One region of the Colwellia sp. 5_MG-2023 genome, then DNA from elsewhere that is predicted to be linked to it. Evidence: predicted binding sites of a transcription regulator. Region 1 holds the regulator's gene; each other region holds the start of a gene.
What was found. The regulator sigma-54, encoded in region 1, starts transcription at its own class of promoters, with help from an activator protein. The targets are predictions, from matches to a motif close to GTTGGCACGNNNNTNGNNT.
Positions count from the first base shown of each region.

Region 2: a site for sigma-54 is predicted at 6,007-6,025, ahead of Q4496_RS12200 (BON domain-containing protein). Genes of this name have one in related genera too.
Region 3: a site for sigma-54 is predicted at 2,524-2,542, ahead of Q4496_RS08205 (flagellar basal body rod protein FlgF). Genes of this name have one in related genera too.
Region 4: a site for sigma-54 is predicted at 3,033-3,051, ahead of Q4496_RS08085 (flagellar hook-length control protein FliK). Genes of this name have one in related genera too.

Region 1 is NZ_JAUOPW010000004.1:23,312-31,616, forward strand. Features, by position in the region: gene pmbA (metalloprotease PmbA) at 1-586, shown strand, start outside; gene mgtE (magnesium transporter) at 685-2,043, opposite strand; gene Q4496_RS04735 (HPr family phosphocarrier protein) at 2,371-2,679, opposite strand; gene rapZ (RNase adapter RapZ) at 2,688-3,542, opposite strand; gene ptsN (PTS IIA-like nitrogen regulatory protein PtsN) at 3,613-4,065, opposite strand; gene hpf (ribosome hibernation promoting factor) at 4,083-4,370, opposite strand; gene Q4496_RS04755 (RNA polymerase factor sigma-54) at 4,415-5,926, opposite strand; gene lptB (LPS export ABC transporter ATP-binding protein) at 6,011-6,775, opposite strand; gene lptA (lipopolysaccharide transport periplasmic protein LptA) at 6,756-7,310, opposite strand; gene lptC (LPS export ABC transporter periplasmic protein LptC) at 7,300-7,950, opposite strand; gene kdsC (3-deoxy-manno-octulosonate-8-phosphatase KdsC) at 7,947-8,305, opposite strand, start outside.
Region 2 is NZ_JAUOPW010000017.1:69,438-77,742, reverse strand. Features, by position in the region: gene Q4496_RS12225 (response regulator) at 63-2,057, opposite strand; gene Q4496_RS12220 (response regulator) at 2,078-2,560, opposite strand; gene Q4496_RS12215 (ATP-binding protein) at 2,597-4,093, opposite strand; gene Q4496_RS12210 (histidine kinase) at 4,109-4,339, opposite strand; gene Q4496_RS12205 (sigma-54 dependent transcriptional regulator) at 4,377-5,723, opposite strand; gene Q4496_RS12200 (BON domain-containing protein) at 6,059-6,628, shown strand; gene Q4496_RS12195 (hypothetical protein) at 6,702-6,902, shown strand; gene Q4496_RS12190 (DMT family transporter) at 6,946-7,869, opposite strand.
Region 3 is NZ_JAUOPW010000008.1:83,899-92,203, reverse strand. Features, by position in the region: gene flgC (flagellar basal body rod protein FlgC) at 1-244, shown strand, start outside; gene Q4496_RS08215 (flagellar hook assembly protein FlgD) at 255-941, shown strand; gene flgE (flagellar hook protein FlgE) at 1,051-2,346, shown strand; gene Q4496_RS08205 (flagellar basal body rod protein FlgF) at 2,580-3,353, shown strand; gene flgG (flagellar basal-body rod protein FlgG) at 3,399-4,187, shown strand; gene flgH (flagellar basal body L-ring protein FlgH) at 4,233-4,940, shown strand; gene Q4496_RS08190 (flagellar basal body P-ring protein FlgI) at 5,011-6,093, shown strand; gene flgJ (flagellar assembly peptidoglycan hydrolase FlgJ) at 6,106-7,188, shown strand; gene flgK (flagellar hook-associated protein FlgK) at 7,232-8,305, shown strand, end outside.
Region 4 is NZ_JAUOPW010000008.1:58,051-66,355, forward strand. Features, by position in the region: gene fliM (flagellar motor switch protein FliM) at 1-78, opposite strand, end outside; gene fliL (flagellar basal body-associated protein FliL) at 203-745, opposite strand; gene Q4496_RS08085 (flagellar hook-length control protein FliK) at 876-2,939, opposite strand; gene fliJ (flagellar export protein FliJ) at 3,254-3,709, opposite strand; gene fliI (flagellar protein export ATPase FliI) at 3,809-5,158, opposite strand; gene fliH (flagellar assembly protein FliH) at 5,219-6,004, opposite strand; gene fliG (flagellar motor switch protein FliG) at 6,109-7,164, opposite strand; gene fliF (flagellar basal-body MS-ring/collar protein FliF) at 7,157-8,305, opposite strand, start outside.

The sequences.
Region 1 (8,305 bases):
TAGTGGTGGTAATTTATATCGTAAATCATCATTTTTACTGGATGCTATAGGTAAAGATGTTTTCCCTAACTTCTTGTCTATTCATGAGCGACCTCATATACCTAAAGCATTGGCAAGTAGTGCTTTTGATAGTGAAGGTGTGTTAACTAAAGACAGAGATATCATTACTAATGGTTCGCTACAAAGCTATCTTTTAACGAGTTATTCTGCTCGTAAATTAGGTTTAACGACTACCGGGCATGCTGGTGGAATTCATAATTGGTTAGTAAAAGATAAGAATGTTGCATCTAAAGGAAGTAAAGCTGCAGATTTTGATGCCATGTTAAAAACCTTAGGCACAGGCTTATTAGTTACTGAATTAATGGGACAAGGAGTAAACGTTGTGAATGGCGATTATTCTCGTGGAGCTGCAGGTTTCTGGGTCGAAAATGGAGAGATTGCTTATCCTGTAAGTGAAATTACTATTGCTGGTAATTTAGAACAAATGTTTAAAGGGATTATTGCCGTTGGCTCTGACCTTGATAAGCACGGTAGTATTAGTACTGGCTCAATACTCATTGATGAGATGCAAATAGCTGGTCAATAACTGAGCTTAATACGTTGTAATCAGAGCCCCTGTAACTGTAAACCGTATGCGTAGGATTTAGTCTGCACATACGGTTAATTGAATATAAAAGTAAAAGCTTAGGTTAAAAGTATTGTTGCGGTACCTAAAAAGGCAAAAATACCTACAACATCAGTAACCGTGGTAATAATAACGCTGCCAGCAAGTGCTGGGTCAATATTCAAACGCTTAAGTAATAATGGAATTGCGACCCCCGCTAAACCTGCGGCGGTCATATTCATCAGCATAGCAAAAGCTATGACAACGCCTAGCATTAAATCTTGTTTCCAAATAGCAACAACTGAAGCTATTAATAAAGCCCAAATTATGCCGTTGAGGAAGCCAATCGCGACTTCTTTATGTAATAGCGCGCGCGCATTACTATTACCAACATGGCCTAATGCCATACCACGTATAACTAAGGTTAAGGTTTGATTACCGGCTACGCCACCCATACTTGGCACCAACGAGTTAAGTACTGCTAGTATTGCTAATTGCTGAAATAACCCTTCGAACATACTTGTAACGGCTACTGCAAATAAGGCGGTAATTAAGTTAACCCCTAGCCATAAAGAGCGTTGTTTAGTACTTTTTAATACAGGAGCAAATGTATCGGCTTCATCATCTAAACCTGCCATACTCATCATAGAATGCTCTGCATCTTCACGAATTATATCAATAACATCATCAATGGTGATACGACCAAGTAAGTGACCTTTTTTATCAATGACAGGAGCAGAAAACCAGTCATGCTTTTCAAACAATTGCGCAACATCATGTTCACTCATATTAGCTTGTACAGCTTCTATTTCTGCATCAATCAACTTGGAAATGATAACCTCAGGTTTAGCGGTTATAATAGCGGCTAGTGACACAGCACCAATGAAGTGATTACTTCGGTCGACGACATAAAATGAGTCTGTTGCTTCAGGTAGTTGACCTTTTAAGCGTAAATAGCGTAATACTACGTCAACACTTACCTCAGGTTGTAGCGTAATGGTATCAGTGTTCATGATACCACCTGCTGTCTCTTTGTCATAAGATAGCGCAGTTTCTACCCGTGCTCTATCCTGAGAGTCCATAGAATCGAGAACTTTTCTATAAACAGTATCAGGTAAGGTACGTAACACTTCTGCTAGATCATCAACATCCATACCTTCAGCAACGGCAGCCAGTTTTTCAGGCTGCATGCTTTGTAAAATGCCTTTACGTACTTCTTCATTTAATTCTTCAAGTACTTCACCATGGTGTTCAGCATCAATAAGTTGCCATAATAATGCGCGACTCTTAGCTGGAGAAGATTCAAGGAATAGCGCGAGATCATAGGCAGACATGTCTTGTAATAATTTGCGTACATAGACAAACATACCACCATCAAGTGCTTCATTAATTTGGTGTAGTCTTTCTTGAATATATTCTTGTTCTATTAGATCCGGCATAGATATCTTACTTGAGCGTAGGGAATGATAAATACCAACGCTATTAAACACTTGAGAGTGGGTGTGTAATAGACTTAATATTTTTTATTATGGTTAAGTTTATCGTAACTTAGCGTTTCTTTCAGCTTTTTTACTTATTTAACTTGAACTTGGTTTAAGATATTTTTAATTAATTGAAAATATTAAGAATCTTACTTTTACTATACTCATGCTTGATAGTTTTCTACTTTTGACCTGCAAGCAGTAGGGAAAATCGAGCGTCAATAGCTAGTCTATCGCACGTAAATAGCTGTTTGAGGAATATTTATTAAGCCGATCTTGGGCTATTTATTCATCTTCATCAAACTTAGCTTCAATCAGCTGGCTTATAGCTTCTAATGCAGCGGGTGCATCGGTTCCTTGAGCGGTGACTGTTACATTTTTTCCTTGTCCACCAGCTAAGAGCATTATGGCCATTATGCTATTGGCGTCAGCTTCTTTTTCTTCTAATGATAGGGTTATTTGGGCGGAGAATTTCTGACAAAGTAAGGCTAATTTACTTGCAGCTCGGGCATGTAAGCCAAGTTTGTTAATTATAGTTAATTCTTTACTGACGATGATATCATCATGGTTCTTGTTATGCTTTTGAATAGACATAATGAGTTTTACTCTTTAATTTTCTTAATGTCTCGATGATGAGTTTGAACATGTTGTTGTTCTTTACTAAAGTTCTTTGCTAATAAATCAGCAATATAAACAGAGCGGTGTTTCCCACCCGTACAACCAATTGCAATAGTAACATAACTACGGTTATTGCGTTCTAGATGGGGTAACCAAGTCATCATAAAACTATTAATTTGCCAAATAAACTTTGTCACAATTGGCTGACTAGAAAGGAAGTCTTTTACTGGTTGCTCTAAACCTGTAAAAGGTTTTAGTTCAGTTTCCCAATGAGGATTAGGAAGAAAGCGTGCATCGAATACATAATCAGCATCAGCAGGAATACCGTGTTTAAAGCCAAAAGACTCGAAGACTAAAACCATTTTACCGGTTTTCTTTCCAAGAATTCTTTCTCGTACCAAGTCAGCTAATTGGTGCGGAGTTAGCTGGCTGGTATTGATATATAAGTCGGCATTGGTAGAAATAGGTGCTAATAGTTTCTTTTCGAGTGATATCGCTTGGTCTAGCGCAATATTCTCTTTAATTAGAGGATGTAAGCGCCTTGTTTCACTAAAACGACGAATAAGGTCATTGTCATCTGCATCTAAAAATAATGTCGTTACATCAACTGCATCAGGTAAATATTCAATGATCTCTACAATATCCTTAGGATTGTTAGGTAAGTTACGAACATCTAGGCTTACTGCAACATTGTCATAATCATTAATCACGGTATGGGTTAATGCAGGTAGTAAATTAACAGGAATATTATCAACACAATAATATCCTAAATCTTCTAATACTCTTAATGCAACTGATTTCCCTGAGCCAGAGCGGCCACTAACAATGATAAGTTTCATATTTTTAAGTTCCGCATGAATTAGCTATGCATTAGGTTTTATTGTGTAGAAATATATTTCAACTTATTGATTAAGCGGTTTGTTGAATAAGATCAAACATCTCTTGTTGGCTAGTGCATTTACGAACTTTTTTAGCTGTTTTGCGATCACTAAATAGTTTGGCAATACTTTGCAACGTTTCTAAATGCGCTTGCGTATTGTCTTCAGGTACAAATAGGCAAATAAATATATCAACAGGTCTATTATCAATTGCGTCGAAGTCAATTGCGTTTTCAGTAGTTAAAAACACGGCAATAGCTTTGTCTGTATTGTTTAGTCTGCCGTGAGGGATAGCGATACCGTTGCCGATACCAGTACTCCCCATTTTCTCTCTATTCATTAAGCTATCTAATAGATCTGTTGGGTTAGAGTCAATTAGTTCATTGGCGGCAAGTTGGCAAATTAGTTCAAGTAAACGCTTTTTGCTTTGAACTGGAACTGCACAACGTGTGCAGTTCAGTGTTAATATATTTTGTAGTGTCATAATTATAATGGATAAAACTAATGTTGTGTTATTTTGCCTTTGTATTTGAGTACTTGGCGATCTAGTTTATCCACCAAAGTATCTATCGAGGTATACATATCAGCACTTACTGCTGAAGCATGAATTTCACTGCCTTTTAAATGTATAGTTGCTTCAGCTATCTGTTCTAACTTTTCAACAGTCAAGACTACATGAACATTATTGATATGATCAAAATGTCGCTCTAATTTAGCTAATTTTGTTTCAACACAATCGCGTAATGATGACGTTACTTCTACATGGTGACCGGTAAGGTTAATTTGCATAAGTATGTTCCTTCTCTAGTTAATTCAGAAAATAAAGTCACAGGCTATAATAAACTCTTACGTTGGTTGGACGGTGGTATAGATAAGGATTCACGATACTTAGCTATAGTACGTCTAGCAACATTAATTCCTTGTTGTGCTAGTAAGTCTGCCATTTTGCTATCACTGAGCGGTTTAGCGGGTGTTTCTGCTAAAATGAGTTTTTTAATTAATGAACGTATGGCAGTTGATGAACATTCACCTCCATTTTCGGTACTAACATGACTTGAAAAAAAGTATTTTAATTCAAAAATACCTCTAGGCGTGTGCATATATTTTTGCGTAGTTACGCGAGATATAGTTGACTCATGCATATCCACGGCTTCAGCAATATCATTTAATACCATAGGTCGCATCGCTTCAGCGCCATGTTCTAAAAAGCCTTGTTGACGTTGTACAATGCAGTTAGATACTTTAAGTAAAGTATCATTACGTGACTCTAAACTTTTAATAAACCATTTAGCTTCTTGTAAGTTTGTTCGAATAAACTGTCCGTCATTACTAGAAGATTTTGTTGTTTTTGTCATGGCAGCATATTGTTGATTTACTGATAGCTTAGGAGCAGTATCAGGGTTTAATTCGACAACCCAACGACCATTTTTCTTTTCTACGGAAACATCAGGAATAACATATTGATCATCGCTTTTCACTACTGCATCACCAGGACGAGGATTTAAGCTCTGTATCAAACGCATTACTTCACGTAACTGTTCTTCTTTGAGGCGAGTTTTACGCATTAATTGTCGATAGTCACGATTACCGAGTAAGTCGATATGCTCGCCGATAATTAATTTACTTTCTTTTAAGTAAGGGGTTTCAGGATCAAACTGATTTAATTGAATAATTAAACAATCAGCGATAGAACGGGCTGCAACACCAACAGGATCAAAGACATTAATACGTTTTAATACCGCTTCGACTTCATCAAGTTCCAGTCCTTCTATACCAACACTTTCTAATATTTCTTCACTCGATACCGTAAGATAACCTGCTTCATCAACAGCCTCTATAATAGCGATAGCAACCGTGCGATCAGTTTCTGAAAATGGCGTTAATTCCATTTGCCATAAAAGGTGATCTTGTATTGAATCGATCGTTTCACCTTGATAGGTGTAATCTTCACTTGGGCTACTAATTGCCCCTGTATTTGACGTACCAGCACTGTAACTTTCTTCCCAAGTTGTATCAATGTTCAACTCTTCTGGTATGTCATTTTTCTCCATTGCTTCTGTTGTACTTATCTCATCAATAGAGGCTGATGAATCTTCACTTCCATCACTGGTAGATCGTTCTGTGATGGTGGCTGAAAAAGCTTCTTCAAGTTTATCTCTACTATCCTCTGAATTATTATCTGAGGTTTCTTGATCATTAATTTCAAGCAGAGGATTACTTTCAAGTACTTCTTGAATTTCTTGTTGAAGCTCTAACGTCGATAACTGCAAAAGCTTTATAGCTTGTTGCAGTTGTGGCGTCATGGTTAGTTGTTGTCCTATCCGGAGTTGCAGAGTTGGGCGCATCTACGTTGTCTTAATTCCTGTTATTATTGTTTATAGTTACTAACTTAGAGCAAGTATAGTCTACGAATTTATTATATATGTTAACTATAGCGTGAATTGCTCGCCTAGGTATACATCTCTTACCTTTTGATTAGCAAGAATTTGATTAGAATCTCCTTCTGCTATTATTTCACCGTGACTAACAATGTAAGCATGCTCACATACATCAAGTGTTTCACGAACATTGTGGTCAGTTATTAAGATACCAAGACCACGGTTTTTAAGATGAATAATTATTTTTTTTATGTCGCCGACAGAAATAGGGTCAACACCTGCAAAAGGTTCATCAAGTAATATAAATTCAGGATCTGCTGCTAAAGCACGGGCTATTTCTACGCGTCTTCTTTCCCCTCCTGATAAACTCATACCTAAATTATCTTTAATATGGCTGATATTAAATTCTTCTAAGAGGTGCTCTAATTTTGTTTGCCTTTCATTTTCATTAAGGCCTTTTCGAATTTGTAATATTGCCATAATATTTTCAGTAACGGTTAGTTTTCTAAAAATAGAGGCTTCTTGAGGTAAATACCCAATACCTCGACGTGCGCGTTCATGCATAGGCGATAGTGTTACATCTTCGTCATTCAGCATTATTTGGCCATTATCATTGGGTACTAAGCCAACAATCATGTAAAAAGAAGTCGTTTTTCCTGCTCCATTAGGCCCCAGTAAGCCAACAATTTGTCCTGAGCTTACCGCTAAACTAACGTTTTTAACAACTTTTTTGCTTTTGTAAGCTTTTGATAGGTTTTTAGCTATCAAAGTCGAATTATTAGCTTCGCCGTTATTATTATTGCTTGTTACTGTCATTACTTTTCTTATCTTGTTGAGCTTTTATTTGAGCTGGCTGCAAAACAGTGGTTACTGAATCATTATCACTACTGATAGCTTCCAATTTCTCATTTAGCGTATTGTAAGTGATTATTTCTCCTGTCACTTTACTACCTGCTTGTTGTACTTGCGCATTACCTGAGATGGTAATGATATTTTGATCTGGTTGATAGGTTATCTCATTAGCTTGCAAGCTGATTAAACTACCATCTTCTAATTGTTGTTTGAAAACAGCAGGTTCACCTTTGGCAAGGTAAGTGTCTTGTTTTTGTTGAGTTTTATCATCAACTTTACTGTAAACTTGAACAATATCAGCACTAATCGAAATAGAGCCTTGGTTTATACTAACGTCATCTAAATAACTCGCTATTTTATTTTTTAAATCAGCTGATTGACGTTTCGATTTTATCGTGATTTCTTGTGTGAGATCTTTCTTAGCCGCGCATACTGGAAGTGCTAACGAGAGCAGTAATGAGCTTAATAAGAAACCTTTGCTAATTTTTTTAATTGTCATTTAGAGGGTAACCATTATTTTTTTTGTAAATAGTACGTACATGTTCGGTTAATGTCATCTGTTTAGTGTTTAAGTCAATTATTAAACCTGAGCCATACATAGTGAAGTCTTTTCCTTGCACCATTACCGTTTGATCTGAGCTAATGATATTAGTATTTAAATCAAGCTCTAAATATTTGCAATGAATTTCTTGTATTAAACTATTTTTATCAGTTGCACTTAAGTGTACTCGATGATTTAAAATAACCCTATTATTTTTATATAGCGTTGCTTCTTTAGCGCTAAGCTTCCATGGTGCATTTTTTGTTAGTTTGTTACTCGAGCTATTTTCATTTGCTAAATCGGAGCCGTCAATATTATCTTTCGATGATGCTTGGGGATACAATGTGTACTTAGGTAGCTCGAAGTGTGTTAGTTCAAGTTTGGCATAATGCTCCATTCTCTTAGCAATAATAGCATGTGAAAGTACGCCTGAATCGGTGTAAATATCAGTTTTAAGTGCTTCCGCTATAAAGTCAGGTGTGAGTTCACTGTCGATGACTTCACCTGGTATTATTTTTGACTGTCGCCATTCGATTATTCCATAAACCGTAGCGGCCAATAGCAAGATTAAAAAGGCTAAAAAATTTATCCGTGTCATACACTCGCGCCTGTAGCATTATCAATAGTGTCTTGACATTGCATTATCAAGTCGCAAACTTCTCGTACTGCGCCGAAACCACCATTAATAAAGCTTGTATAATTAGCTTTTGCTGATACAGCTGGATGTGCATCAGACACAGCAATACCTAAACCAACGTGTAAAATACATGCTAAGTCTGGAATATCGTCTCCTATGTAAGCTACTTCATCAGGGGTTAAATTAAGTTTTTGAATTAAAGTCATCAGTGCAGGCAATTTATCTTCTTGCCCTTGTATAATGTGTTTAACATTTAAAGCTGACATCCGGTTAGCTACAATAGCTGAACGTCTACCAGTGATTATTGCAACCTCTA
Region 2 (8,305 bases), on a different contig from region 1:
CTTTGCAGTATTTGCACAATGTTAGTACTTTTGTTATCTATAAAAGTTGCGCATAGCGACAATTAAGCTTCATTAAAAAGCTGTTGTAACATTGTTAAATTAACGGGCTTGAGAAGAGAGCTGTTTGCGCCATTTTCGGTTATTACTTGTTTGGATACTTCATAACCACTAACAATAGTGATAATAGTATTAGGCAATTGCGTTTTTAATGATGAACTTAATTCAAGCCCGTTACCATCAGGTAAGTTCATATCGACTAAAATATGTTGCCAATCTATATCGGTTTTCACAATATTTTTAGCTTGTTCAGCATTGTTTGCTACTTGCACGTGTTTACCCATAGTACTCAGTAATAACGCAGTTATTTCAGCAGCATCAATATCATCTTCAATCAGTAACACGCGTTGATTAGGTTTGTTTTCTTTATCGTTTTGTGTTGTGGGCACAGATGATATTACTGACTTTGTCTGGTTAAGAGCAGAAATTTGAAGGTTTAATTGTTGTTGTATTTTTTTGTGTAATTCATATTTATCAATAGGTTTCGCTACTACATCATTAAAGCCCAACCCCTTGAGTTCTTTCCGCACACCTTTCATTGTTGCTGCAGTGATTGCAATTATTGGCGTATTGACATGCATTTCTCTTAATTGTTTTATTGTTCGCTTACCATCTAAAACCGGCATATGAATATCCATTAAGACGAGATCATATTTCGTGTTTTCTTTGTCTGCAGACACTATTTTAGTGATGGCTTGTTGACCATTATTAGCATAACTTACTTCTAACCCAAAAGATCGACACACATAGCCAAGTAATCGTCTAATATCGTCAATATCATCAACAATCAGTATTTTACCTGAAATTTTATTGAGAACTTCAGTAGACGATTTATAGTCACTACGTTTAAAAGTTAAATTTTTACGTTCTGTATCGGCTATTTTTCCTGGGTCGATACAAACCACAAACTTACTACCAACACCAACGTTAGATTCTACTGAAATATTACCGCCCATATACTTTAGTAATTCACTACAAATGGACAAGCCAAGCCCTGAGCCTTCTTCGTTCCGTGACACAATGTCTTGTACTTGTTCAAAAGGTTTAAAGATTGTTGCTAATAAACTATCAGGAATCCCCATACCCGTATCGGTTATAGCAAAATACAAACGCGGTTGTTCGAGTAACTCATCTAACCACACGTCAATATTCACCGTTCCTTGATTAGTAAACTTTATCGCATTATGAATAATATTGATCAATACTTGGCGTAATCTAAGCGAATCAGCATTGATTTCAAGTGGTAAGGCTGATTTAGCTGATAAGGTTAAATTGATACCTTTATCTTGGGCTGCCATCGACATTAGTGTATAAACGTCTGCAATAAAGCTCTCTAGGGAGATAGTTGTAGCATTCAGCTCAAACTTTCCGGCAGCAATTTTAGAAAGATCGAGTACATTATTGAGTAATCCTAATAAGTGATTACCGTTATCTAATATAGTGGTTAATTCGGGTTGTATTTTTTTATTACTATCATCGCTGAGTAATAATTCGGTGTACCCAAGTATTGAGGTCAGCGGTGTGCGTAATTCATGACTCAAGTGCGCTAAAAACTTATCTTTAGAGCGACTTCTTGCTTCAGCTTTTATTCGTTCAACCCGTTCGTTTTCAATATCTTTCCTTGCTAAAGCGTAACGTATTGCTCTGTTAAATCTAGCACTGTTGAGTTCAGATTTTACTAAGTAGTCAACGGCACCGGCATCCAATGCATTATTATCTAATTCAGTATCTGTTTGGCCGGTAAGCATAATAATTGGTACTGTGCAGCCATCACCACTGGTTTGTTTAAGCACTGATAAACCGTTTACTCCGCCTAATTGATAGTCAAGTAAGCAAATGTCGTGATTATTTTCTTTGAGCAACGCCAATGCTTCAATTGAGTTATCTACCCAATCAACGTTAAAGTGGTGGTTTGGCATTTGTTGAAGGTAATCTAGTGTGAGAATATAATCATCTTCATCATCTTCAACGAGCAAAATATGTTTAGTTAGCTTTGGCATAGCTTAATCATTGGCCTAATTTAATCATTGTTTGTCGTTGTACTATTTGACATTTTTTCTGATGATGGAAGTTCAACAAATTCTACCCAATACTTACCTAACGCTTTCATTAAATCAACTAGCCCTTCGAAATTAACAGGTTTAGTAATATAGGAGGCAGCACCAAGATCATAGCCTTTAACCATGTCTTCTTCCTGTTTTGATGTAGTTAAAATAACAACGGGTATGCTTCTTAGGTTAGGGTCAGCTTTAATTTCTTTTAATGCTTCCCGCCCATCTTTGCGTGGCATATTCAAATCTAGCAAGATAAGCCCGGGTCTTGGTGCGCTAACTTTATCTTGAAACTTACCAGTGTGAGTTAAGTATTCGATCAGTTCAACGCCATCTTCTACAAAATAAAGTTCATTTAACACGCGGCTTTCTATCAGTGCATCCTGTGTGAGTAGGCGATCATCGTCGTCATCATCCGCCATTAATATGATAATCGGTGTACTTTTTTTCATGTAATAATTTCCTTTAGCATTGATAAACTTATTTGATTACAGTTCATTGATCACATTTAAGTTATTAGGAGCAATATAATTTTGTGGAATACGGATAGTAAAACAAGTACCTTTTCCTATCTCACTTCTTACATCAATTGTACCACCATGGCGCTCAACAATACGTCGACAAACAGCTAAACCTATACCTGTTCCCTTGTAAGCTGATCTTGCATGAAGGCGTTGAAAGGGAACAAATATTTTATCTTCAAACTCTTGGTCAAAGCCAATACCATTATCGCGTACAGTAATAATATTCCAAAGAATGTCAGCATTTAGAATTGAATCAAATACTGACTCATGGCTATGGCTGATATTAATTTTTGGTATCTTGTTTTCTTGTCTAAACTTTATCGCATTACTGAGTAAGTTTAAAAAGAGCTGGTTTAGCTGTGATATATCACCATTAATTTCAGGTAAGTCTTGATACTCAATAATTGCTGAGCTTTCTTCAATAGATACTTCTAAGTCGTCAATAACGTCAGTGATAATTTGTGTCAGTGGTACTGCTGCAAAGGCTTTACCGCGGGTATTAATGCGCGAATATTCTAATAAATCGCTGATTAAATTTGACATACGTTCAGCAGCATTTCGCATACGTTCAATAAAGTCTAACCCTCTTTCATCTATTACTTCGTTATAATTAGAGGATAGCCTATCACCAAATGCTCTAATTTTACGCAAAGGCTCTTGAAGATCATGTGAAGCAACAAAAGCGAAGTCTTCTAATTCACGGTTACTACGTGCTAGCTCTTCAGAATAGATGGTTAACTCTTTGGTGCGTAGTTTAACTTTTTCAGTTAACTCTTCATTTTTAGCCTCTAAAGACTGGCGATGTCGTAACTCATTTCTATTATTGAGTCGTACTAATGCACCAAGCCCTAACAGCAATAAAAAACTGGTAATTGCGGACACATTAAAAGTAAATTTTGCTTCTGTTTTAATGGTTTCTAATTTTTTATATAAACTATTTCGGTATAATATTTCCCGAGATTTTACCTCATTAAACAGTTTTTCCATTTTCTTGTATAAGTCTTTACCACGGCCAGTCATCACAATAGAGACGGCACGTTTTTCTTTGTCGTCTAATGCTAGATCAACCGTTGCACTTAGCTCTATCATTTTCATTTCAACTAAGTTAGTTAACTCAGTAATTTTATTGGCTTGTATACCAATGTCGGACTTTAATGATTGAACCAATTTTATTTGTTTTAGTACGTGATCAATGGCGTTTTGGTATGGTTGTAAAAAATCTTCGTTTTCGGTAAGTAAATATCCACGTTGGCCTGTTTCGGCAGAGAGCACTAAGTTATGAAGTTTATCTAAACTAAGAATTATTTCACCAGTATTAGCCATACTTTTTTGCGCTACTGATAAGTCATCAATGGTTTTTATTGATAGCATTACATTGATCACAATAACGATACTGACAATAGAGAATACTATACTCCATGAGACTTTTTTGTTTGCTAATAATCTTTCAATGTAGAACATTATAAATAACTTGCCTTAGCTTTTAGCTGTTTCTAATAGTTGCTCAAGTGTATGACTACAGTCTTGGCATGAAACAAGAATTTTGTTTGCGGCCTCTATTGCTTTTTCAGGTGGCATGTCATTTTCAAGTACTAATTTAATAAGCTCTGCCTGCATAGAGATTCTATTTAATGGACCTCGGGCGTCATGAACGAGTTGATTTAAATCAGGTTGCGCTGATTGTATATTACTTCCATCATCTTTCATTGCTGGTTCCTCCAAGCTATCTTTAGTTCAATTAATATTATTCTTCAAATTCTCCGTAGGCATGTAAACGGTTATATAAAGTTTTCGTGCTAATGCCTAGCATTTTTGCAGCAAGTGATTTATTACCATCAACATCATCAAGCGTTACTTTAATTAACTCTCGCTCTACATCTTCAATAGTTCGACCTGCACTTAAATTATGTTGTTTTTCTGTGATAGACGAGAAGGGCGAACGAAAGTCTTTTGGTAAAGCTAAACTGTTACTGTCGGGATCAGACATAATAAAAGCACGATGAATCGCGTGTCGCATTTCCCTAATATTTCCTGGCCAGTCGTAGTCAGTTAATCGTTGAATTTGTTCGGCACTCCATTCATAGCTACGGTTATATTCTTCGTTTAATTCTTCTAGAAACACTCTGGCCAATAACGGAATATCTTCTTTTCGTTTTCTTAGCGGTGGAATGTTAATAGGAAAAACAGCCAGTCTGAAATAAATATCTTCTCTTAACACTTTATTTTGTGCTATTTCTTCAATAGAGCGGTTAGTGGCAGAAATAACTCGGCAGTTTACTTCAATCTCTTTTGTTCCACCTAAAGGGGTTATTTTATTACTTTCGAGTACGCGTAATAAGTTTGGTTGCATATCAATGGGCATTTCCGTTATTTCATCTAAAAATAATGTACCATTACCGGCACGTAAAAATACGCCATCTTTTTTGGTAATTGCGCCAGTAAATGCGCCTTTTTCATGCCCAAATAGTTCACTAGCGATTAAGTCTTTTGCTAATGCGCCACAGTTAGTTGCAACCAATTCAGCATCGTTTTTTGTTGTTAAATTACTTGCGCTATGAATAGCTTGCGCCACTAACTCTTTACCTACGCCACTTTCACCTAATAACATCACATTTGCTTTGGTTAGCGCAATACGAGATATCATAGTATACATTTCTTGCATCACGGCCGATTCACCAATAAGGCAATCAAAATGTTTTTTAGCTAGTGTGCTGTTATGCTTTGTTTCGCTAGTTTGCTTTGACTGGCGTGTTAAGGCTTGCTCTAGGTCTTCACGTTGTATGGGTTTAGCAATATAGTTAACTTTAGGTCCGCATAAGCCAGCTAGTAAGCCTTTAACTAAAGGGTGCCCAGTAATTAGAGTAATATAAGGGGTATCGTTTGATTTTTTAATGTGATCTATTAGGTGTAAGCCACTACCATCTGGCAGCATAAAATCTAAAAGAATGTGATCAAACGTATTGTTTTCTAGCCATTCATAGGCTTCTTCCAGACAACTAGCGATACTAATATCATGGCCTAAAAACTCAATTATTTGACAGGCAATTTCAGTAAACTCGGTATCATCATCTACCAATAATACTTTTAACACATTAACTCCTTAACTTTATTTAAGACTAGTATAAGCTCATTATATTTGTCTTACTCTTTTAATTTCAGAGCTTTATTGTTTATGTTTACGTATTTCAAGTGTTTTCACTATTAAATACAAGCATTATTATCATTTAGTGTAATATTTCTGCCGGACCTATCTACTCTATGATTAAAAATTCCAACAGTGTAACTATTACCAATGTATCAGTAATAGTTACACTGTTTGCTTGATGATTTTGTTGAGTGTTTATATTTATTCATTATATTTCAATGCGTTAAAGTTTGGCATCAAACTCGCAATAGTACTAATGAACTTTTAACAGGAGAACAAATATGAAAAATACAACTCTTTCAATTATTATCGCGACTGCTATTAGTACAGCTTCTTTAAATGTTAGTGCAGAAAACACTTGGAAAGATAATGCTAAAGATGCATGGATAGATGGAAAAGCTGAATCTACACTGCTATTTAACGGCAATTTAAATTCTTTCGATATTAATACCGACGTTAAAAACGGTACCGTTATTCTAACAGGTAAAGTGAAAAACTCTGTCGACAAAGCTTTAGCAGAAGAGCTGGTAGCTTCTCTTGAAGGTGTCACCAAAGTTAATAATATGTTATCGGTTATTGATGATAATAATACACAAGGAAAAGATGTTGAGATAATGCAAAATCTCAAGGACTCTAAAGTGGAAACAGTGGTTAAAACAAGGTTGTTGTTTGAATCACAGATCAGTGGATTAGACATCGAAGTAGAAGTTGATAAGGGCGTTGTTACGCTGGAAGGTAATGTAGCATCGGAATCAGAGCGTGATCTAGCTGTTGCCATCGCAATGAATACAAATGATGTTACCAATGTTGTTAATAAACTTGTTTTAAAAGAGTTAGTAGCAAGTAACTAAACATTTTTAAACAGTTTAACCGCGCCTAAGTTGGCGCGGCTTTATCAAGTAACAAGGACAGGACATTGCCATTATGAACTTTTCAAATATTAAGTTACCTAAACTTTTTCGCTCTAACAAACCTATTGAAGCTAATATACCGGTAATAAATCAATTTAACTGGTTTGAGCGCGATGATACCAATATAGATGAATGTTCAGATCATTCTAGAATAACCTATTTGTCAGGAATTGATATTAACGCTCCTTTGCCAACTGAGCAAAATAGTAGTTAAGGAAAATAACAAAATAAATCAGCTGCTTATTGATGATTGTTGTTTACTCTTTATCCATTACATTATTTCTAAGTATAATTTTTTTTTGTTGATATTTAACAACAAAAATCTCCCCCCAGTGATACATAGCCAATCCAGATATTACTAATAGTGCACCAACAATTAATTGGCTATGAATCACTTCATTATTTAGTACTGCGCCTAAACTTAAGGCGATAACAGGTGTAATTAATGTAATTAAGGCAACGGTACTTGCTGTTAATCTTTGCAATACAAAAAAATAAGCGACAAAGCCAATTAATGAACCGAATATACCTAGATATAATGTTGCCCATATTGATCTTGGCTCCCATTGGTCGGTATCAAGACTACCATCCAAAAAAAGCCAATTGATAATAAATAAAGGCATAGATAAAGCCAGTGCGCCAACGGTTGTTGCCATAGGGTGAATAGCTAATGACACACTTTTAACTAATACACTGCTTAAACTAAATAAAAATACGGCGATTAAAACAAATATAAAACCATAAATACTGTCAGAACTTAATGATAAATTATTGGCGCAGACTAAACCTAACCCAGCAAAAGAAAGTGCCATAGATAACTTTCTTAACACTGATATTTTAGGCTCTGCAAGTATCCTTCGTGCTAGGATAGCTGAGAAAGCTGGGGCTAAACCAAAAACTAATGATAAAACTCCTGAAGATAAATACCCCGCCGCAAGATAAGAGAATGACATACCACCAAATATTCCTAACGCAGAAAAAGCATATAAACGTACCGCTTTTGGGTGCCAAGGAAATGCTATTTTCCTGGTAACTATAATAAGGCCACCTAACACTACTGCGATCAGCATGCGTAAAAGAACAGCCATAGTAGGATTGATTGATTCACTACTCCAAACGATAGCTAAGGGGGTAGTAGACCAGATTAACAAAACTACCATATAGGCAATAGACACTTGCATTTGACGCTCCTTTTTATTATTTCTTGTTGATTACAGTGTCTTTTACGGAATGTTTTATTTATCACAATAAAAGTTGGAATATAAAAAAGCCGCAAAAGAGGATTTCTGCGGCTTGAATATTATGGTTAACTAAACTATCTATTATTAACTTGAACGCTCCGCATAATTTGGCCACAGTCGAATAACCTGACTTTGCCAACATCGCGTTAACAAAATTAAGTTTTGATTGAGCACCAAGGCTTGCTTTGTATGAAAAACGTTCATTATGGTAATTACTTATTTAATTTTTAAAATATATTTATTAGGTATTAAACCGTCATCATGTATTAAACATGTCATTTAGAACCTTACTATTACAAAGCGCTTTAAATAAGATTCCGTATTAAGTAACCTATGAAATGTCAAATGGCTTAAACTTAATAGGTAAATTATAGTG
Region 3 (8,305 bases), on a different contig from region 1:
ACAAGAAAGTAGTGTTGGTGTACAAGTATTAGGGATAGTTGAAAGTAACAAACCTCTAAATGTTGAATACGCACCTGAACACCCTATGTCAGACAAAGACGGTTATATTTATAAACCTAATGTTAATGTTATTGAAGAAATGACCAATATGATTTCTGCGTCTCGTTCATATCAAACTAATGTGCAATTAGCAGAGTCAGCAAAAAACATGTTAACTAAAACACTGCAACTTGGTCAGTCATAAGGAGTAGGAAATGGAAACTGTTAGTGGTACAAATGGCCTTGACTCTCTTTATTGGCAAAAAGAAGAATATGAAACTGCTGATAGTGGTGGCAATGGCATGCTCACACAGGCTGATTTTTTTGCGTTGTTAACACAAGAATTAGCAAACCAAGATCCAACCGAACCTGCAGATAACAATGAAATGATCTCTCAAATGACCGCATTCTCTACAACAGACGGTGTAAGTCAGTTGAATGAATCTTTTGCTGGTTTTGCTAGTTCGATGACTTCAAGTCAAGCCTTACAAGCCTCATCTTTGGTAGGTCGAAGTGTTTTAGTTGAAGATAATGTTTTTGGCATGAGCGAAGGCGATTCAGTTCAAGGGAAAATAGTTACTACTGAGGCGGCAAGTAATATCACTATTTACGTTGAAAACGTTGCAGGTGAAATTGTTCAAACGGTACCTGTTGGCGATATGGCTGAAGGTGGTGCCGCCTTTACTTGGGATGGCCAAACGTCTGAAGGGGAAGCCGCAACTACTGGGGCTTATCGTTTTAGAGTTGTTGGTCTTGTTGATGGACAAGCGTCTGAATTGCAAGCAATGACTTATCGTAAGGTAGATAGTGTTACGCTTGCCGGTTCAAACGGTATTGTACTTAATCTTAATGGTGGTAGTGCGATGAAATTAGAAGATGTAGTTGAAGTTGCAGAAGGTTAATTGATTGGGGCAAAACTCAACAAAAAGATAAATTTTACAGGTTAGCATTAGAATGAATTAGAATGAAATGTAGCCTAATAAAGCAATGAATTTTTAAGAGGATTAAATTATGTCATTTAATATAGCATTAAGTGGGTTAAACGCAGCACAAAAAGATTTAGATGTTACGTCTAACAATATAGCTAACGTTAATACCACGGGCTTTAAAGAATCGCGTGCTGAATTTGTAGATGTATATGCAACATCTTTATTGTCATCAAGTAAAACAAAAGTGGGTGATGGTGTCTTAACATCTGAAGTTGCTCAACAATTCTCACAAGGTAGTATCGCTTTTACGACTAACTCGCTTGATTTAGCAATTACGGGGAATGGTTTCTTTGCAACAGTACCTGATATTGGTAGCTTAGAAACATCTTATACGCGAGCGGGTGAATATAAATTAAATAAAAGTAACTTTGTTGTTAACTCGGCTGGCGAATATTTGTTAGCGTTTGATGTTAACTCAGACGGCTCGTCTTCATCGGTTGCCTTAAGTACTGCATCACCACTACAAATACCTACTTCATCAGGTGCGCCAACCCCAACCAGTGAAGTAGACATCAAAATGAACTTACCTGCAAGCGCAGAGATTATTACTGCTCCTTTTGATATAAATGATAGTTCAACATTTTCAGAGTCAACCGCATCCAACATTTTTGATTCGCTAGGTCAAAGTCATATTGTGACGTATTATTTCGCAAAAACAGCGGATAATACTTGGGATATGTATACAGCAGTAGATGGTGACTTAGTCGATATACCAGGCGGGCCAGTTAATAATGGTGCTGGTATTAATGGAGCACAATTAGTGTTCAATTCTAGTGGTGGTTTTACAAGTCAAGATCCTGCTTTGATTGAAACGGCAGCATTAGGTGGAGCTATATTAAACAATGGCGCAGATCCTCTTCAACAAATAATTATTGATTTTAATTTAGGTGTATCTGGTGAAGAACCAACACAATGGACAGGTGAATTTTCACTTAATGGATTAGAAGACGATGGTTTAGCGGTTGGTCGATTAACCGGTATTGAGATAGGTACTGATGGTTTAGTAGAAGCTACCTATAGTAATGGTACGGCAGAGGCTTTAGCACGTATAGCATTAGTGAGTTTTGCTAACGAACAGGGCTTAACTCAAATAGGTGGTACATCTTGGAAAGAAAGTATTACTTCTGGTGACCCGATAGCGGGTGAGGCGGGCTCGGGTACGTTTGGTGAAATTAACTCATCAGCCTTAGAACAGTCAAATGTCAATCTAACCACAGAGTTGATTGATTTAATTTCAGCACAACGAAACTTCCAAGCTAACTCTCGTTCGTTAGAAGTGGATAATGATTTAAATAATACTATTTTACAAATTAGATAGTTAAGCAGTGATTTTATTTTAACTGTTGTATTATTGAACAAAATTATCTTTAAGCTGCTAGCTCTCGATGACTATGTTATTGGGGGCAGCAGCTTTTTCTTTTATTCTCTTATCTATTTCCTCTATATATTTCTTTTCAAAGTGCAGAAAAACATAGCATAAACTTCTTAATACATCTTTGGCATTGTCCTTGCATTTATTAACGTAACAATTTTTATTTTCTGGAAACCATTATGGATAAGATGCTTTATGTCGCCATGAGCGGTGCCAAACAAAATATGCAGGCGCTAGCAATTAACGCTAATAACCTCGCAAATGCCAAAACTACAGGCTTTAAAGCTGATTTAGCACAAGCGCGAACCATGCAAGCGTTTGGTGAAGGTCAACCAACACGTGTTTTTGCCATGACTGAACGCGCAAGCCAAAATTTTGACTCTGGCTCTTTATTAACGACTGGACGCCCGCTTGATATCGCAATCAAAGGCGACGGTTGGTTTGCTGTACAGACGCCGCAAGTAATGAATAGTGCCGTTGATCCTTTTGGACAAAGTGAAGCTTATAGTAGGCAAGGACATTTACGTTTAACAGAAAATGGCACCTTAGAAACGACCAGTGGTGAAGTTGTATTAGGAGACAATGGTCCTATTATTGTTCCTTTACCGGTTAGCAATATTCAAATCTCATCTGATGGAACTATTATGGTTCAGCCTGAAGGGGCGCCAAGTAGTGTACAGGAAGAAATTGGCCGCATTAAATTAGTTGACCCTGATGTTCGTTTATTAGAAAAAGGCGCTGATGGCCTATTTAGACGTAAAGATGGTCAAGCAGAACTGGCTAGTGTCGATGTACAAGTCCAAGGCGGTGCTCTTGAGTCAAGTAATGTTAATCCTTTGTCTGAAATGACAGACATGATCGCATTACAAAGACAATTTGAAATGCACTTAAAATTAATGAAAACAGCAGAAGAAATTGATTCAAGCAGTTCTTCATTATTACGTGCATTCTAGTCTTAAAGAAATGCATGAAAGCAATAAAATTTTTAGAGGTGATGTATGAACCCAGCATTATGGATAAGTAAAACAGGTTTAGACGCTCAAACCAAAGATATCGCAGTTATTTCTAATAACTTAGCGAATGCCAGCACTGTTGGTTTTAAAAAGAGCAGAGCAGTATTTGAAGATTTGCTTTACCAAAACATAAACCAACCAGGTGGACGAACGGCTAATGATAGTGAAGCACCTTCAGGTTTAATGCTAGGTGCAGGTACTAAAGTTGTTGCTACGCAAAAAATCCATACGCAAGGCGATATGCTAACAACAGATAATTCGTTAGATCTTATGATTCAAGGTGAAGGCTTCTTTGAAATTTTGTTACCTGACGGTTCATCTGCTTACAGCCGTAATGGTCAATTTACCATGGATGAAGAAGGTAATATGGTTACGCCAGGCGCTGGTTATGCGTTACAGCCACAGATTACTATCCCTGAGGACGCAATCAGTATTGTCATCTCACAAGACGGTGAAGTGTCAGTAACACAACAAGGCCAGGCAGAGCCTGCGGTAATTGGACAAATTAACACGGTTAATTTTGTTAACCCAACAGGGCTTGAGCCAATAGGACAAAACTTATTTACTGAAACCGCTGTAAGTGGTGCTCCACAAGAAGGTATTCCAGGTCTAGAGGGCTACGGTATGCTAGTGCAAGGCGCTTTAGAAACCTCTAACGTAAATACTACCGAAGAGCTGGTGAACTTAATCGAGTCTCAACGTGTTTACGAAATGAATTCGAAAGTAATTTCTGCTGTTGATGAAATGTTAAGTTATATCAACCAACAACTGTAATTTATTTTTAGTTTAAACAGGTAGGAAATAAGGTAGGAGGCAATAATGAAAAACAAACTATACAAATGTAGCTTTAATTTAATTGTAATGATGTTAATAGCGCTGTTAAGTGCTTGTAGTAACACTGTGGAATTAAGTAAAGTCTTACCTAATGATCCTGATTTTGCGCCTATTTTACCTGAGGAAGAAGAAGCAGCAATTATTCCGACAGGTTCGTTATTTAAAGCAAATTACGTTAACAATATTTATTCTGATTCTAAAGCACACCGTACTGGCGATATCATTTCGGTGATCTTAAGTGAAAGTACTCAAGCAAATAAAAATGCGAAAACAGAGCTGAAAAAAGAAAACAGCAGTGAGCTTGATACTGTTATGGGCTTAGGTGGCAATCCATTTACACTTAATGGTAATACATTAGAATTTGGCTTGAATCAAAACTCTAACTTTAAAGGCGATTCAAAAGCTGATCAGGGTAATAGCTTAAGTGGTGATATTTCGGTACATGTTTTAAAAGTTCTTCCTAACGGTAACTTAATGATACGTGGAGAAAAATGGCTTACGTTAAATAATGGCGATGAATACATCAGGTTAACAGGTGTTATTCGTCCTAAAGATATCAATTCAAACAACACTATTTTATCAACCAAAGTTGCTAATGCTCGCATTCAATATGCTGGTACTGGTAGTTTTGCCGATGCCAACGAGCAAGGTTGGTTAACTAAATTCTTTAATAGTTCATGGTGGCCATTATAGGTGTGAACTATCCTGCTGAGTTATGAAAAATTTGTCAGTAGATAATCCTATAATTAAAAAAGGTAATATTATGAAAGCAGTATTTACAATTATCATTATGTTGATGGCCTTTTCCAGTCATGCGCAGCGTATTAAAGATTTAACTGATGTTGCAGGCGTACGATCTAATCAACTTGTTGGTTATGGATTAGTGGTGGGGTTACCGGGGACAGGTGAGCAAAGTCCTTTTACCGAGCAAAGCTTCAAAACAATGTTAAGTAATTTCGGAATTACTATGCCTGAAGATCTTAAACCAAAGATTAAAAACGTCGCTGCTGTCGCTGTTCATGCAGAATTAACAGCTTTTGCCAAAGCAGGACAAACTATTGATGTAACTGTTTCCAGTATGGGGAGTGCCGAAAGTTTACGTGGTGGTACATTATTACAAACCATGATGATGGGGCTTGATGGTAATGCTTACGCTGTCGCACAAGGCAGTTTAGTGGTCAGTGGTTTAGGTGCTGGTGGTCTTGATGGTTCAAAAATATTAGTAAATACACCAACTGTAGGGCGTATAGCCAATGGCGCGACAGTTGAACGTGAAATTAAATCACCTTTTTCAATGGGGGATCATATCACTTTTAATTTACATAAATCAGACTTTACCACGGCCAAACGACTGTCTGATACTATTAATGACCTTATTGCGGGCTCAGCAAAAGCAATTGATGCAACGTCGGTACAAGTAACAGCACCAAGAGATATTGCTGACAGAGTTAGTTTCTTGTCGGTATTAGAAAATTTAGAATTTGAACCTGCATCACCTGCCGCTAAAATTATCGTTAATTCTCGTACAGGCACTATTGTTATTGGATCTGAAGTTCAATTACTTGCTGCGGCTATTACCCATGGTGGTATTACGGTTACGATAAATGAAGTGCAAAATGTCGTACAACCAGGGGCTTTTGCCGAAGGCGAAACTGCAATTGCTAACGAATCTAGTGTTAATGTTACACAAGAAGATGCACGTATGTTTGTCTTTGAACCAGGCGTATCGCTTGATACCTTAGTGAGAGCCATAAATGAAGTTGGTGCAGGGCCAGGTGATGTTATGGCTATTTTAGAAGCGTTAGATCAAGCGGGCGCAATTCGCGGCCAGCTTATCGTTATTTAACGGTAGAAATATATGGCTGATAATTTAATAAACTCCTCTAACTTTGAGCAATCGAGAAACTTTCTAGAGCTGAATGGCTTGAATGCTATTCGTCAGCAGTCGAAAGAAACCGATGGTGACAGTAAAAAAGCAGCCTTACAAGAAGCCGCACAGCAGTTTGAAGCTATTTTTATGCAAATGCTATTGAAAAGCATGCGTAAAGCACAAGATGTGTTGGAATCTGACAGCCCTTTTAACTCTGAATCAACAAAGTTTTACCGAGACATGAACGACCAACAAATGGCGGTCGAATTATCTTCAAATGGCTCGTTAGGGCTAACTGATCTTATTGTTCGTCAGTTAGGTGGTGGTGATGATAATTTTACCCCAAGAACGGTATTACGTAATGATGCTAATCTTGAAAATATAAATTTAACGCGTGAACCTGCTAGTACTCATTTACCTAATGCTAATCCTTTTGCAATATTCTCTGAAGATAATCAATCTGCTGGAAGTAAAGCAACCTCAAATATAGCGACACAAACATCAAATGATAGTTTGAGCCAAGCGCCATTTAGACCATTAAAAATGACGACAGAGGGACCATCAGGTGACGATAAAAGCGTCAATTTTTCAACGCCATCGTTTGCCGAGCCTAAAGATTTTGTTACTGCTTTAATAGAGCCAGCAAAAAAAGTAGAAGAAAAAATAGGGGTACCTTTCCAAGTTGTTATTGCTCAAGCCGCACTTGAAACTGGTTGGGGACAAAAGATAATTAAAGATCAGCAAGGCAGTAGTTCAAATAATTTATTTAATATAAAGGCTGATAATCGCTGGGATGGCGAGCATATTCAAAAAGATACTTTAGAATTTGAACAAGGTGCCATGGTAAAAAAATCAGCACCATTTAGAGCTTACGAATCGCTTAATGATAGTTTTAATGATTACGCTAATTTTCTGACCAATAACGACAGATATCAAGGTGCATTACAAAACTCTGGCAATGTGGAGCACTTTTTGCAAGGTTTACAGCAGGCAGGCTATGCGACCGATCCACAATACGCCAATAAAATAATGGCAACGCTTCGTACAGTCTCAAATTTAATCACCAAATAAATATAAATCGTAGGCTACTACGGTAAATGTTGAGACTATCATTATGTCAGTAAGTTTATATCAAAGCGGCGTGAGTGGCTTGTCAGCAGCCCAACAACAGTTGGCTACTACAAGCAATAACATTGCTAATGTAAATACTGAGGGCTATAACCGACAGCGTGCTGAACAAGATGCATCAATGGGGTTAGTCACCGGTGGTAATTACATTGGTACTGGTACTTATGTTCAAGACATTACCCGAGTATACGATGAATTCTCGTACAAAGAACAAACGCTCAGTCAAAGTAATTTAAGTAACGCTGATTTATTTGATAGGCGTTTAACACAGCTTGATCAAATTATGAATACCGGCGGTGGTGCTGTTGTTACTTCTTTAGAGAACTTTTATCAAGCAGTTAATAGTATTGCAGATAATCCTGGCGATGCTGGTTTACGTAGCATAGTACTTAATCAAGCCAATATTTTAAGTAACGATTTTAATGAGTTGAGCGATACTTTTGATAAAATGACAGATGCAGTAAATGGTGAGATTACACAAGTTGCGACTAGAATCTCTGAGATTTCATATGAATTAGCTAAGTTGAATGAAACTATGGCGCATTCACAAGGTGTCTCAGGTCAACCTAATGACTTACTTGATAAACGTGATCAATTAATTACAGAACTAAGTAGTTATACAAAAGTGACCACGCTCGAAGATCAGTATGGTGTTCAAACAGTAATGATCGGCCAGGGTACAACGTTAGTGGCAGGAATTACCCCTTTTACTTTGCAAGTTAATGTTGGTGATCCTGATGTAAAGCAAACACAAATAAGTTTAGTGAGTGGTGCTATTAGTGTATCGCTTGATGCTCAAAAGTTAGGTGGCTCATTAGGGGCTAATTTTGAATTTAGAGATGAAGATTTAAGAGAGATAGGAGTAGAAATTGATCGTTTAGCTATGGCCATTTCTTCAACATTGAATGACACGCAAGCCAGTGGTTTAGATTTAAATGGTCTGCAAGGTGCCAACATGTTCACTGACATCAATACTACTCAGCTACAGCAAAGTAGAGTGTTATCGCCTTCTTCTAATACCGGTACAACATCAGCACAAGTTACTATTAATGACGTGTCA
Region 4 (8,305 bases), on a different contig from region 1:
AACTATTTGTTCTTCTTCAACATCATCAACACCATGTAAAAGCGCATCAATTTCGTCTTGGGATAATAAATCACTCACGCGTCATACTCTTTTCGCCCATATTGGCTTCATTTAACCTAGTTAATATACATTCATATGAACACTATCAACGGTCACTGTCATTGTAAACTAGCAGCCAATTATTCGCTGCTTTTTCAAAAAATTATTGCATTATAAAGCCGGTAAACAGAACTTTTTCAACCGTCTCATTTCCTTTAAGATCTTTCATTACTAGTTGTACTGCAGAAAGTGATTGATCTTTCAATACTTCCTTACCTACACTAGTTGCTAAATCGTCAGCATTGGCTTGTGAAAAAATATTTAATAAAGTACTTTCAATTAAAGGTATATGCATTTTAGCATTCTCTTCATTATCAGCACCTCGAACCAACAATTGTACACGTATTTCAATAAAACGATCACGAGTAGCACCTGGAATATTAAAGCGAAATGGTCTTGGCATAGGAACATAAAGTGCTGAACCAACTTGAGCAGGTGCATTTTCATCAGCATTAGCTTCATTAGAGGAGCCTTGGCTAGATTTAGCTTGCTCTGATGTATCGCCTCCATTGTTCCCCATAAAAAAGTAATAGCCGCCACCAGCGATTAATACTACGGCTATGATCGCAATAATAATGATCATTTTTTTCTTTTTGCCGCCGCCATCTAATTCTAGTTCGTTTTTTTTACCTTTTTCGTCAGCCATAACTTACCTTTAGCTATTTATTAGTAAACATTAGTAAACTATATCCTTGAATAGCACTCTAGCCAATGTGTTTTCATCAACTTAGTGATATTTAGCCTAATTTATCTGCAATTTTATTCATATATTTTTTTTATGCATAATAATCGATAACTTTAGTTGAGGTATCCGATATTCTAGCTGATAAACTATGTTCTACCACATCACTAGCATCTGCCGTGTTTTGTGAGAATTGACTGTGGTTACCTCCACTACTTGCTTCAGCATCTGATTGCTGAGACTGTTGCTCAACATTCGCATCTCCAACATCAACACCTTGTTCAGCTAATAGATCTCTTAACTTATGCATGTTTTGCTCAAAAGCTTCTTTAGCCTGTTGATTTTGAACAACAAAATTAACAGTTGCTTGTTCACCTTGCAAGTTAACTCTTACTTGCACGTTACCTAATTCAGGCGGGTCGAGTGTAATATCAAATTGCTGTAATTTTTGTGAAATAACTAACATCACTTTATCTTTTACTGCGTCGGCAAAATCTCGTCTAAAAATTGAAATAGTTTCCTGATGTAATTGGATGTTAGTTTTTTGACTTTGTACTACTTCGCCATTGGCTGTTAATGCCAATGCATCAGATGATTGTTGCTCTACTCTATCGTAAGCATCTTGTGTTGTCTTACTCGCCTCACCAATAAAATTACTACGATTATTCGGTTCAATAATATCTGCTGTAGTACTAGCCTTATTATTTACGCTCTTATTACCATCAGCATCTACTATTTTATTTTGCCCAATAAGTTTATCAATTGACTGTTCATTCAAGACTTCTTCAGGCTCAAACGTACTAGCTTCTTCCATGCTAGACGCAACTGAAGCTTGTCCTAAATTAGTAGGCACTGCATTTTTATTGATAACCTGTGAAGTTAAATTATCATTATTTTTTACTATGCCACTTTGAGTTTTACTACTTTCAACAACAGTATCAACTTCAGCTGTGGTTAACTCATTTTTTAAAACGCTAACCCCATTATCAGTTTTCATTAGCTTTTCATTAATTGTTGATTTTACTTCACTGTCGCTACCATCATCAGCTCCAATTGAAGTTCCTAACACCTCTCTTACCGATCCACTGATATTATTCGGGTTAACTTCTTTGCTAGCCGTCATAAGGTTTTGCTGTAAATTATCGCTTTTTACTTCAGTGCCTACTGGTATTGTACTTTGGCTTGCTATAGCTGTATCTACAAACTTCTGAGGAGAGGTATTTTCATCCTGAGGATTTATTTCCACTTGTTCTGCTATTTTATTATTAGCCATAACATTTTTTTCAGCTAATTTAGTTAAATCAGTTTCTAGGTTATTAGCACTCCCCTTACTCACTTTATCTTGAGCACTATTCACTAATTTTTCTGTAGCCAACGTTTCATCAGTTGGACTTTCACCATCAATTAATAGTGTACTACTCGCCTGATTAGCCATAATATTTTCGTTAATGTTACTCCCTTTACCAATTTCTGGGTTTTTATCTTCAGAAATTAATGAATTAATTAACTTATCTGGTCCTTGAATAGCATCCGTTCTCACCTCTGTGGTTGAGGAAACAGCCTTAGCAACACTTGACAACCCAGTCGATAAACCTTTGTTTTTTAAAGATGTTTCAGTATTAAGTTTTGTTGTTTTCTCGTCAGGCATTTCATTAACATTCACTGCTGAAGCATCCACTATTGAAGGCACTGCTTTATCGGAAGAAGCCTCAGTCACTAGCGTTTGATCAACCTTTGTTAAAAAAGTCATAAGTAATTCTGATTCATCAACAATTTTTTTATCATCAGCATTTACTATACTTGTATCAGGTTCATCTTGATTGCCAAGAGCGGCAACTTCTTGCATATTTGTTGCCGGATCAGCGTTATCAACTACAGCCTGATGATATTCGGATCTATCTTGGATTTTATCATCCCTACTTATATTTTTTTGCTCAATAGCTGGCTTACTCGTTTTCGAAGAAGCTTTTTCATTAGAGACGATTCTATCATTAGGGGGATTATTTTCAGACTTAGTATGTTGCTTATTTTTAGAGAGCTGTATGTCTATATGCTGGGAAAATTTATCCTTTGGTGAAGCGGAATTTAAAGCACCTGCATCGTCTTTATTTTCGATACCTTGTGATACTTTCATGGATAAAACATTGAGTTGTTGCATAATAGCCCCAATTGCTAAAATTGATATAACTAAAGTATAACGACACTTTAACCAAACTATAAATTAAGAAAAAACTCCTTAACAGCTTTAGATAAGCAATAATCATTCCAGTTAGCTTTAAAATGCCTATAACGAGTGAATATAGTGTACAAATAATTTTAGTAGTGATGACGCTAGTTTTATCGCTTGAATATTCACTTACGCAAACTTACTACCGTTTGTTATTTAGGATTAAACTCCTAGGTCAAAATTAGCGTATAAATTGCAATTTAAGGTACACGTTTTATCGAGTCTAATAAGTATGTCCAACTCGATTAATAATTCGATTTTCGACGTAAAAATTGTTGGGTAGATATTTCATCAAACATACTTTGTTCTTTCTTGCTTTCAATCTTCATTAACGCTGCATTACGCTTATCAGTAAGCATTTCGACAGCCTGTACTTTTTGTCTTTGTTTGATCCACAACTCTTTACTTTGTTCAACTAACGCTTTAGCTTGATTCATCGCAATTTTAACTTGTTCTGCTGCATTATCGAGCTTATTAATGAAAGCATGATAGTGATTATAAGTAGCGCTATCCAAGCCAAGCGCTGTTCGTTCACTTAAACGCGACATATATTCTAATCGATAATCAGACACACTTTGTAAGCGAGTTAAATTTTGCTGATAATCATTTTCAGCATTGCGCAGTGCATTCTCCGCCTTCTCTTCCTTACTTTGCTCAAACTTTAATAGCGTGAGTAACTGCTTGTTATTATTTGCCGCCATAATATGTATTCCTTAAACGGTTAGCATGTTGAAGATACTTAACTTATTAGTCTTGAACATTTAATGCTAAGACTTAACGCGCTCAATTAATTCTTTTAATTAACGCTTCGCATTAGCCGTAGCAGCAGCTATTATTTCTTGTAATTGCTGTACACTTTGTTCAAAAGGTATTACTTCTTGAATCTGTTGTTGTAAAAAAAAGTTAATAACTGGCTGAACATTTATCGCTTGATCAATCCGAGGATCATTTCCTTTAGTGTAAGCACCGATAGCAATTAAATCTTTGTTTTGTTGATAAACAGAATAAATCTGTTTCAGCTGACGGGCTAGTTGTTGATGTTCAACATTAGTGACCATTGGCATTACACGAGAAATTGACCCTTCAATATCAATAGCTGGATAATGTCCTGCATCTGCAAGTTCTCGCGATAAGACAATATGGCCATCTAAAATAGCACGAGAGGCATCAGCGATAGGATCTTGCAGATCATCACCTTCTGTTAATACGGTATAAAAAGCAGTAATTGATCCTTGCCCTTCCCCACCATTACCAGCTCGTTCAACAAGTTGTGGTAATTTAGAAAAAACTGACGGTGGATAACCTTTTGTTGCAGGAGGCTCTCCCACTGCTAACGCTATTTCTCGTTGTGCTTGCGCGTATCGAGTTAATGAATCTAAAAGTAGTAAAACATCTAATCCTTGATCGCGAAAATATTCACTTATCTGTACTGCGGTTTCACAACCCTTTAACCGCATTAAAGGAGAGTTATCTGCCGGTGCAGCGACCACAACAGAGCGAGCGCGCCCTTCTTCACCTAAGATCTCTTCAATAAACTCTTTTACTTCTCGCCCACGCTCTCCAACTAAGCCAACGACAATAACGTCAGCTGTTGTTCCTCGTGTCATCATACCCATGAGTACACTTTTACCAACACCTGAGCCTGCAAATAACCCCATACGCTGGCCTTTACCAACGGTAATAAAGCTATTAATTGAGCGTACACCAACATCAAGTGGTTCAGTAATGGCTCGACGTGATAAAGGATTAATAGGGCTAGTATTTAATTTATAGTCATCATCATTTGTAATAGGTCCTTTCCCATCAAGCGGCTTTCCTATGCCGTTAATTACTCGCCCAAGTAAATTCATTGACAAAGGAAGGTGCATTTTAGCTGATATTGGAAGTACCCTAGCACCGGGTAACACACCACGCAGGCTCTCTTCCGGCATAAGGTAAGTTATCTCTTGTGCAAAACCAACAACTTCGGCTAATAAATCACCATGAGCGGTTTCAACTAAACATTGGCTACCTATATGCGCTTTTACACCAACAGCCTCTAAGGTTAAACCCACAACACGTACTAGGCGACCAGCAACAGGCTCTTTAAATGGGTGTATAAATTTTTGACTGTTTTTTAATCTATCACTAATACGTTGGCTATCGACCATTATTTACCCTTCAACATGAGATAAAAGCGTAAATTTACTTACGCCTAACTAGTCAAAAAATTATTGATGTAAAGCATCCTGCAAGAAAGATTCCAATACTTGCTTTAAACGAGACTTCATCTGTAAATCAATGTTAGAAGTGCTATTTTCTATTTGGCAGCTTCCGACACTTAATTGTGGTGCCGGCAGCAATTTCCATCCACTTTCTTGAATGTGAGATGCACCAAACTGCTGTTCTACGCGTTTAATATCTTCAGGGTTTAAATATATTTGCGTTGTAGATTCATTACTAGGTAATGATTTGATACCGGCATTGATAGCAGCCATCAAAATATCGGGATTGGTTTTAGCTTCTTGTAAAACAACAGCTTCTGTTAATTGCACAACTAAATTTAGCAGTTGTTCTTCTATATTTTTTTCAACACTCGCTAAGGGCTTGTCTAACTGTTCAATTAAACTTTTCCAATTGTCACTTAACGTGTCAATCGTTTCTTTACCTTGAGCTAAACCTTGCTCTGTACCTACTTCAATACCTTGAATAGTACCTTCTTCAATGCCTTGTGCTTTGCCTTCTTCATAACCTTTGCCAAACCCTTCTTCCTTGCCTTGACTAAAGCCTTCATCATGTGCTGCTTGTCTTATTTCTTCAATTTCTTCTGCGGTAAGCGGCTCAGGCTCTTCAATTTCTTCTTCTGGCGGTTCAAAGCGCCATGTGCTCTTTTTTCCTAAAGCATTCGTATGACTTTCTTGGTTTTCAACCACTTCTGCTTGCACATTTGGATAAGACCAAACATCTAATTCTTCTGATTCTTTTGCTTTTATAATGCGGGGTGATGTTTTATTCATATTTTTCTCAAAACGGGTTGGTAACTTGTTAAACGAATACTTAATAAATCAAATAAGTATAAAGCCCAAACAGCAAATAAGTATTTTACTATCATCAATGACAATTATAAGAACTCATCGCCACCGCCACCACCAAGCATAATTTCACCTGCGTCAGATAATCGACGAGCAACGGCAAGAATTTCTTTTTGTGCAACTTCTACTTCACTAATACGTACAGGCCCCATTGCGTCAAGATCATCTACTAGCATTTCAGCAGCACGTTTCGACATATTACTAAGGAATTTTTCTCTGAGAGCTTCATCTGCACCTTTAATAGCTTTCATTAGCGCGTCTTGTTCAACTTCTCGTAAAATTGCCTGCATGCCTCTATCATCAACATCTGCTAAGTTTTCAAAAATGAACATTAAATCTTGAATTTGTTGACTCATTTCTTCGTCGTTTTCTCGCATCGAGTCCATCAGTGTACCTTCAACGTTAGTATCAAGATAATTCATGATATCTGCTGCAGCTTTCAAACCACCCATTTTGGCTGCTTGAGCACCTGCTTGGCCAGCAAATTGTTTTTCCATAATCTCATTTAATTCTTGAAGTGCGGCAGGTTGTACTTCTTCTAAGTTAGCAATACGCATCATCAAGTCTAAACGCACTTTATCTGTAAACTGGCTCATAATTTCAGCAGATTGCTCTGGTGCTAAATAAGACAGTACAATCGTTTGAATTTGGGGATGTTCATTTCTTATAATATTTGCCACTTGCTTAGAGTCCATCCATTTTAAAGAGTCTAAACCTTTTGACGCCCCGCCCATAATAATTTGATCAATGAGATTGCCAGCTTTATCTTCACCTAAAGCGGCCGTTAAGGCTTTACGAACAAAATCTTCACTTTGAAAACCAATAGTAGAAAAGTTTTGAATATCATGAATAAACTGTTTATGTACTGCGGTAATCTTCTCTTGTGTGAAGTCTTCCATTGCCGCCATAACAGTACCGACTTGTTGTACTTGCTTAGGCTCTAGATGCTTCAATATTTGTGCAGCATCCTCTTCAGATAGGCTTAACAATAGAATCGCAGCCTTCTCACTGCCTTCTAATTTACTAATATCAAAACTTGGTTTTGTTGCGGTAAGCTCTCCGCCTGTGTTTAATTCATCACTCATCTTCGGTCAACCAACTTTTAACTACTTGAGACGACAATTCAGGTTCATTAGCAACTAATGCTCGAACCGCTTTTAATATATCTTCATCACGATGAAGGTCTGGTAATTGTAAGCTACCATCAGGAGCAAAACCAACATTACCTGCATCGAAGTCTGACGTTAGCATATCCATGGTTTCATCACCAAGATCTATATGACTATCAAGGGATTTATCGCCATAATCATCTGGTGAACTATCTGGGTAAATTAAACGTTTCAACATCGGACGAACAACAGCCATAATTAGCACTATAATTACTACAGCCGCCATCAGAAGTTTTGATAATTTCAAAAACCATAACTGTTCCCACATTGGCAACACATCTGCTTCACCAAGATCAATACGATTAAAAGGAATAGTAATAACTTCTAAAACATCCCCTCTTTGTAAATCAAAACCAATACTTCCTTGTAATAAACGTCGAATAGAAGCTATTTCAGCAACACTTCTTGGTATTTTAGCAACCGCTGCAACGGCTGTTTCTTCAGCTTCAGGGTCAACTGCAGGTGCGACGCCATCAACATAATCAAGTGCGACTGACACACTCACTCTGCGAACAACCCCTGTTTGCTGTTTGGTGTGACTGATCGCCTCATCAAGTTCATAATTTTTAGTTGATTCACTATGCTTTCTGGTTGGTGTTGACTTCACCTGTTGACCTTCTGCATCTTCTGGAATGCTTGATTCAAGTGGTGGTTGGTTAGTTAAAGCACCAGGAATACCACCTAATAAACCACCAATAGTGCTATCTTCAACTTTCATTTCGCTGCGCAGCGCAGGTAAATCAGAGTTATAACGACGAGCGGTTTCTTCTACATTGGTAAAATCCATGGTTACATCCACTTGCGCAGTGTAATTACCTAGGCCAACGATAGGAATGAGTATATTAGAAATTTTATCCATATATTCTTGTTCGCGCTTTTGTTCAATATCTAATTCATTACGCGAACGAGCAGACACTGAATTTTGGCTGCCTGAATTTAATAAACGACCATTTTGATCTGTTACCGTTACACGATTAGGACTCATTCCTTGAACTGATGAGGCAACAATATCAACAACAGCATCAACTTCTTCAGCCGAAAGTAAACGTCCTCGCTG